2 regions of the Exiguobacterium sp. s91 genome follow, and region 2 is predicted to be linked to the other one. Evidence: riboswitches for the same ligand, from Rfam matches in the RefSeq annotation. Region 2 holds a riboswitch; the other holds the start of a gene.
The links. A riboswitch is a leader RNA that binds a small molecule or an ion and turns the genes downstream of it on or off. The one in region 2 is predicted to bind S-adenosylmethionine.
Positions count from the first base shown of each region.

Region 1 (3,419 bases), on a different contig from region 2:
TCAGTGCCGTTCTCGAGCGCTCGAGCATGCTGGGTCTTCGCGGGGAGATCACGTCGAAATACTTAACACGTCTTGGTTTCCGCGAAGGGATCGATCATCGCGTCATCGGATGTCCTTCGATGTACGCGTTCGGTCGCGACTTGCACATCCGTGAAACGAACATCACACCTGAGTCGATGATTACAGTCAACTCGTCACGTTTGGCACCACAAAACGTTCTTGATTTCATTACGCGCGGGATGGAAGAGTATCCGAATCACTACTTCATTCCACAGTGGATGAAGGAACTGAAGTTGACGTATACAGGAACGCACCCGATCGCAGACTTGTCCGTGACGAACTATCCGGTGAAGATGTCGGATCCTGCTTATATGAACGATCGTGTCCGTTTCTTCTTGAACGCACAGACATGGTTTGATTTCATCGGTCAAGCAGACCTCAGTTTTGGAGCTCGTTTACACGGAAACATCACAGCGACACTTGCGGGTACGCCGAATATCCTCATTCCAAAAGATGCACGGATGCGCGAATTGACGGATTACCATCAGTTGACGCACATTTGGGCGAACGACATCAAAGCGGATACACAATTATCCGACGTCGTAGCAAATGCTGACTTCCAAAGTCCGGCACGTGTTCAAGCGCGTAACTTCGACAACTTCGTTGACTTCTTGAACGTGAACAATCTTGAGCATATCTACCAAGAGACGAACTATCCTGAGAATGTACCGTTTGACCGTCAAATGGCGCAAACCGAGTTGCTCCCACCAGTCCAACCAATCTCTGGCGTAAGTCTTGAGGAAGCAGTCGCTCGTTTTGAACGGTTCTTCCCGGAACAAGAGAAGAAGATTGCGGATGCGCAAAAACAAACAAAAGCACAATTAGCTGAAAAAGATAAGAAAATCAAAGCATTGCAGAAACAAACAGGAACGGCTCAAAAGGATCAAGAGATTGCGGCACTCAAAGCGCAACTGGCTGCCCAAACGAAGAAAATGAAGCACCAGCAAGGAACATTGAACCGGAAAGCGGTTCGTGCAGCCTTGAAAACAGCGGATTTATTCGCTAAAAAGTAACCCTTTAAACATTCCGGATCGATACGATGCGGAATGTTTTTTTGATAGAAGTATTCTGAATTGTGTTGACAATTTGAAAAAGACTTGATAGGGTTATGAACAATTACATACTTATCCAGAGAGGTGGAGGGACTGGCCCTATGAAACCTCAGCAACAGGTCGAAAGATACTGTGCTAATTCCTGCGGGTGCTGCACCCGATCGATAAGATTTCCGAATTGTCGACCGACGCATCCGTGAGGATGCGTTTTTTGTTTGAAATAGGTGGAATGAGGAGGAAATGGATTCATGAAAACGAGCGGAGCATTTCGACGCAAGATGGAATCACGTCATTTGATCATGCTGTCGTTAGGTGGTGTCATTGGAACCGGATTATTTTTAAGTACAGGTTATACGTTGGAACAAGCAGGACGCGTCGGAACGATTTTATCGTATTTGATTGGGGCCGTCGTCGTTTACTTAGTCATGTTAAGTCTCGGTGAACTCGCCGTGCACATGCCGGAAACCGGATCATTCCATAAGTACGCAACGAAGTACATCGGACCCGGCACCGGTTATACAGTGGCCTGGCTCTACTGGCTGACGTGGACGGTCGCCCTTGGTTCAGAATTCACGGCAGCAGGCATTTTGATGCAACGTTGGTTCCCGTCGATTCCTGTATGGGTGTTCAGCGCATTGTTCGCTGCGATGATCCTCGGTATCAACGTCTTGAAAGTTCGCGTGTTCGCTGAAGTCGAGTTTTGGTTTTCCGCCATTAAGGTCGTGACGATCATTGCTTTCATTTTACTCGGTGCGGGAGCAATCGTCGGCTTCATTCCACTGCAAGATGGTAGCCCGGCTCCATTCTTTTCTTCGTTAACCGAAGGCGGGTTGTTCCCAAATGGCGCTTTCGTCATCTTCATGACGATGCTTGCCGTGAACTTTGCTTACTCGGGAACGGAACTAATCGGTGTCGCAGCGGGTGAAGCAGTCGATCCGAAACGGACGATTCCGCTTGCGATCCGGACGACAATTTTGCGACTCGTCCTCTTTTTCGTCGGTACGATCATCGTGTTAGCCGTCTTATTACCAACGGATGGGAAAGGTGTACTCGAAAGTCCGTTCGTCGCCGTGTTTGAACGGATCGGAATTCCGTATGCGGCAGACGTGATGAACTTCGTCATTTTGACAGCGATCTTGTCGGCAGCGAATTCTGGACTTTACGCCGCCTCTCGGATGCTCTGGTCGCTTGCGAACGAACGCATGATTCCACGCTTCTTCGCCCAGGTGACGCCAAGTGGGGTTCCACTTCGAGCCGTATTGTTCAGCATGCTTGGCGGAGGACTTGCCTTGCTGTCTAGCATCTATGCAGCAGGAAGTGTCTATATCGCGCTCGTCTCGATTTCCGGTCTCGCTGTCGTCGTCGTTTGGATGAGTATCAGCGTTGCCCAGTATCGTTTCCGGAAACAATTCCTCCGTGAAGGGCATACGATCGACGAATTGGTCTATCGCACACCACTCTTTCCATTTGTACCGATCGCCGCTTTCGTCGTTTGTTTGATTTCTCTGATTGGTATCGGATTTGATCCGACACAACGAATTGCCTTGTATTGTGGTATTCCATTCATCGTGATCTGTTATATCGTTCATGCGTTCACGAATTCTTCTCAGAAACGGAGTGTTGAAGATGTCCCGAATCAAAAATCCAGTTGATCAACGATTACAGGAAGTTCCCTTTCTTATTTTAGATGGTGCCCTTGCAACCGAACTTGAACAGAAGGGATTCGACCTGAACGATCCGCTTTGGTCAGCACGTCTCTTAATCGAAGCACCAGAACAGATCGAACACGTCCATCGTGACTACTTTGAAGTAGGTGCCGATGTCGCGATCACTTCAAGCTATCAAGCAAGTATCGAAGGATTCAAGCAACGTCATATCACGACAGAGGAAGCAAAGGCGCTGATTCGACAAACGGTCACCTTGGCGCAAAACGCACGCACGCGTAGCGGAAAGAGTGACGCATTGATCGCGGGATCAGTGGGTCCTTATGGTGCCTACTTAGCAGATGGTTCTGAATATCGCGGTCATTATGGGGTGTCAGCAGATGTGCTAGAAGCCTTTCATAGACCACGAATCGAAGCGTTGATTGAAGCGGGGGCTGATCTGCTGGCATTCGAGACGATTCCGTCGCTCGAGGAAGCTGTCGTATTGTTCAGGATTCTCGAAGCGTATCCGGAAGTGTCCGCTTGGCTGACGTTCTCGCTTCAAGATGCGACGCACATTAGTGAAGGAACGGCACTTGCGACGTGTATTGAAACGGTCGGACAACATCCACAGCTCGCAGCAATCGGTGCAAATTGTTTTCCG
Region 1 is NZ_JACSMZ010000003.1:190,093-193,511, reverse strand. It holds gene KNQ06_RS14135 (polysaccharide pyruvyl transferase family protein) at 1-1,073, shown strand, start outside; SAM riboswitch class I at 1,182-1,283, shown strand; gene KNQ06_RS14130 (amino acid permease) at 1,361-2,764, shown strand; gene mmuM (homocysteine S-methyltransferase) at 2,739-3,419, shown strand, end outside.
Region 1: linked by a shared signal. The riboswitch ahead of KNQ06_RS14130 (amino acid permease) and the one ahead of KNQ06_RS02275 (methionine ABC transporter ATP-binding protein) in region 2 are both predicted to bind S-adenosylmethionine.

Region 2 (3,419 bases):
TCAATCCTTCATTTTGAAGGAACGTCAAGACACGACCGCGTTCCGCGACGTTTGAGCTCGTTAAGATCGTTGCACCGTTTGGTAACTTATCGAGTGACTTGTATTTCTTCGAGTAGATACCGAGTGGTTCAACGTGGACGCCACCTGCGTTCGCGAACTTATATGATTTGTTTTCTTTCTCTTGTTGCTCGAGATACGGTACGTGCTGGAAGTAGTTCGCATCGATTTCTTTTGAAGCGAGTGCTTTGTTCGGAAGTACGTAATCTTGGAACTTCTGGATCTCAAGTTTGTAACCTTTTGCTTCATATTCTTTTTTAACGTGCTGAAGAATCTCAGCGTGCGGTACGTTTGAAGCACCGATGACAAGTGTTTTGTCGTCGCTACCTGATCCTGATGATTTTTCGCCACATGCAGCAAGGCTGATTGCTAAGACGGATACAGCAGCAGTACCTACGAATTTTTTCCAAACTTTCATGAATGATTCCTCCAATATGATTAAGTTTTGAATTAACGTTTATCGATTGCTCGGATCAGCAAATCACCAATGATTTGGATGACGAAGACGATCGCTAAGATTAAGAGTGTCGCAATGACGATGACATCGTTTTGAGAACGCTGGAATCCTTCGATGAAGGCCATGTCCCCAAGTCCACCTCCGCCGACTACTCCGGCCATTGCCGTATAACCGACAAGTGAGACGAGTGTGACCGTGATACCAGAAACGATGGCAGGCAACGCTTCCGGGACTAAGACTTTATAGATGATTTGGAACTTCGTCGCTCCCATCGATTCAGCTGCCTCGATGACACCTTTATCGACTTCGCGTAACGCGAGTTCAACCATCCGACCGTAAAATGGTGCAGCACCGAAAATCAGTGCCGGTAATGCTGCCGTTGGTCCGAGGAACGAACCGACGATTGCTGTCGTAAATGGAATCAATAAGATCAGTAAGATGATGAACGGAATCGAACGGAAGACGTTGACGATCAAGCTCAACACTGAATAAAACGCCCGATTCTTGAACAATAACTCTTCGTTTGTCGCATACAATAGTAAACCAATGATCAAACCGAGGACGAATGTCGAAACCCCAGCGATTGCCGTCATATAAACGGTACTGCCTGTCGCTTCCCACACCATGTTCCAATCTAGATTGTCAAAGAATGAAATCATCGGTGATCCACCTCCACTTCAACATCACTGGCTTGAAGCTTCGTGATGACCGCTTGTGTTGCTTCTGTTTCCCCGATCAACTGAATGAACAGTGTACCGAGTGCCCCTTCCTGCGATTGACCGACGTTTCCGCCGATGATATTGAACAGGACCGGTGAATCCTTCATGACTTCCGCGAGGATCGGGCTTTCCGCTGTCGATCCGACGAACGTCAACTGAACGATTTTTCCGGTTGGGTACCGTTCGCGTAGTTTCGCGAACGTTAACTCGTTCTCTGACGGTGACGTCAATTGTTTGACGAATTCCTTCGTCATCGCTTGCTTCGGATGACGGAAGACTTCTGCGACCGGTCCTTGCTCGACGATTTTACCGGCTTCCATGACGGCGACCCGGTGACAGATTTTTTGAATGACGTGCATCTCGTGTGTGATCAAGACGATCGTCAGTTTCAGTTTTTCATTGATGTCGACGAGTAACTCAAGGATTGAGTCCGTCGTCTTCGGATCGAGTGCACTTGTTGCCTCGTCACATAAGAGAACGTCCGGGTTCGATGCCAGTGCCCGAGCGATACCGACACGTTGTTTTTGACCACCCGATAATTGTGACGGATAGGCTTTTTCGCGTCCGTCCAAACCAACGAGTTGGATCAGTTCCGCTACCCGTTCCTTGCGGTGTGCTTTCGGGAAGCCACCCAGCTCGAGTGGGAACATGATGTTCTCTTCAACCGTCCGTGACCATAGTAAGTTGAAGTGCTGAAAGACCATCGAGACATTCTTGCGGACGCCTCGTAATTCCTTTGGTTTCAGTGATGTCATCTCAACACCATCGATTTGGATCGAACCACTCGTTGGTGCTTCAAGCATATTCAGCAATCGGATCAAGGTCGATTTCCCTGCTCCGGAATAACCGATTATTCCAAAAATTTCACCGCGCTCGATTGTCAGATCGACATTCGCGACGGCTTCGACCGCTCCGCGCTTTGAGCGATAAATCTTTCCTACGTCTTGTAAACGAATCACAACTGTCCCTCCTAAAATAAAAAAAGTGCGCGCGTTTTAGAGCAAACGCGCGCACTTTTCAGTACACAAAACCATTTGCTCTCATCTCCCAGACTTTTGTCTGCTGGAATTAGCACCACTTCGGATTAGATCCGCGGTTGCCGGGTTTCATCGGGCCAGTCCCTCCACCACTCTCGATAAGAGTTTCGGTATTAAGTTTGTAGAATATATTCTGAATATTAGCAGGGGTTATTTTTGTTGTCAAACAGTTTTTTCAGAAACTTTTTCGAGGAACGTGAAAGCACGTGTTAAGTCTTCTTTCAAATCTTCCGCGTCTTCAAGTCCAACTGAAATCCGGACGAGACCGTCTGTGATGCCGAGTTCTGCCCGACGCTCTGCTGGGATCGACGCGTGCGTCATCCGTGCCGGCACCGAAATCAGACTCTCGACGGCACCAAGACTCTCAGCAAGTGTGAAGAAGTGTGTCGCCTCGACGAGTTTTTCTGCATTCGCTGCTGAACCAACATCAAAGCTGATCATCCCACCAAACCCAGTCGCTTGTTTCGCTTGGATGTCGTGACCAGGATGCGATGCAAGTCCTGGGTAGAAGATGTTCGAGACGATATCTTGCGCTTGTAGGAACGCAACGAGATCATGGGCTGTCTCTTCGATCGCATCCATCCGGATACCGAGTGTACGAAGACCACGGACGAGCAAGAAGCTGTCTTGCGGTCCAAGCACGCCGCCTGTCGAGTTTTGGATGAAGTGCAGCTCTTCGCCGAGCGCATCATCTTTGACGACGACAAGTCCAGCGACGACGTCCGAATGTCCGCCGATGTATTTCGTCGCACTGTGCAAGACGATGTCTGCACCAAGTGCGAGTGGTTGTTGATGATAAGGTGTCGCGAACGTGTTGTCGACGACGAGTTTAAGATCGTGACGTTTGGCAATCGTTGCGATGGCTGCGATGTCCGTCACTTTCAACAACGGGTTCGTCGGTGTTTCGACGTAGACGATCTTCGTGTTGTCTTGGATCGCTGCTTCCGTTGCCGCAAGGTCCGTCGTATCGACGAATGTCACTTCGATGTTGAACTTCGGTAAGACACGTTGCATCAAGCGGAACGTACCACCGTAGACGTCATCTGTCATGACGATGTGGTCGCCAGACTCAAGCAAGTGGAAGACGGCATGGATTGCTGCCATCCCAGAACCGAAGGCAAAACCACGTGCGCCACCTTCGAGATCCGC
Region 2 is NZ_JACSMZ010000001.1:455,195-458,613, reverse strand. It holds gene KNQ06_RS02285 (MetQ/NlpA family ABC transporter substrate-binding protein) at 1-475, opposite strand, end outside; gene KNQ06_RS02280 (methionine ABC transporter permease) at 508-1,173, opposite strand; gene KNQ06_RS02275 (methionine ABC transporter ATP-binding protein) at 1,170-2,192, opposite strand; SAM riboswitch class I at 2,271-2,375, opposite strand; gene KNQ06_RS02270 (bifunctional cystathionine gamma-lyase/homocysteine desulfhydrase) at 2,433-3,419, opposite strand, start outside.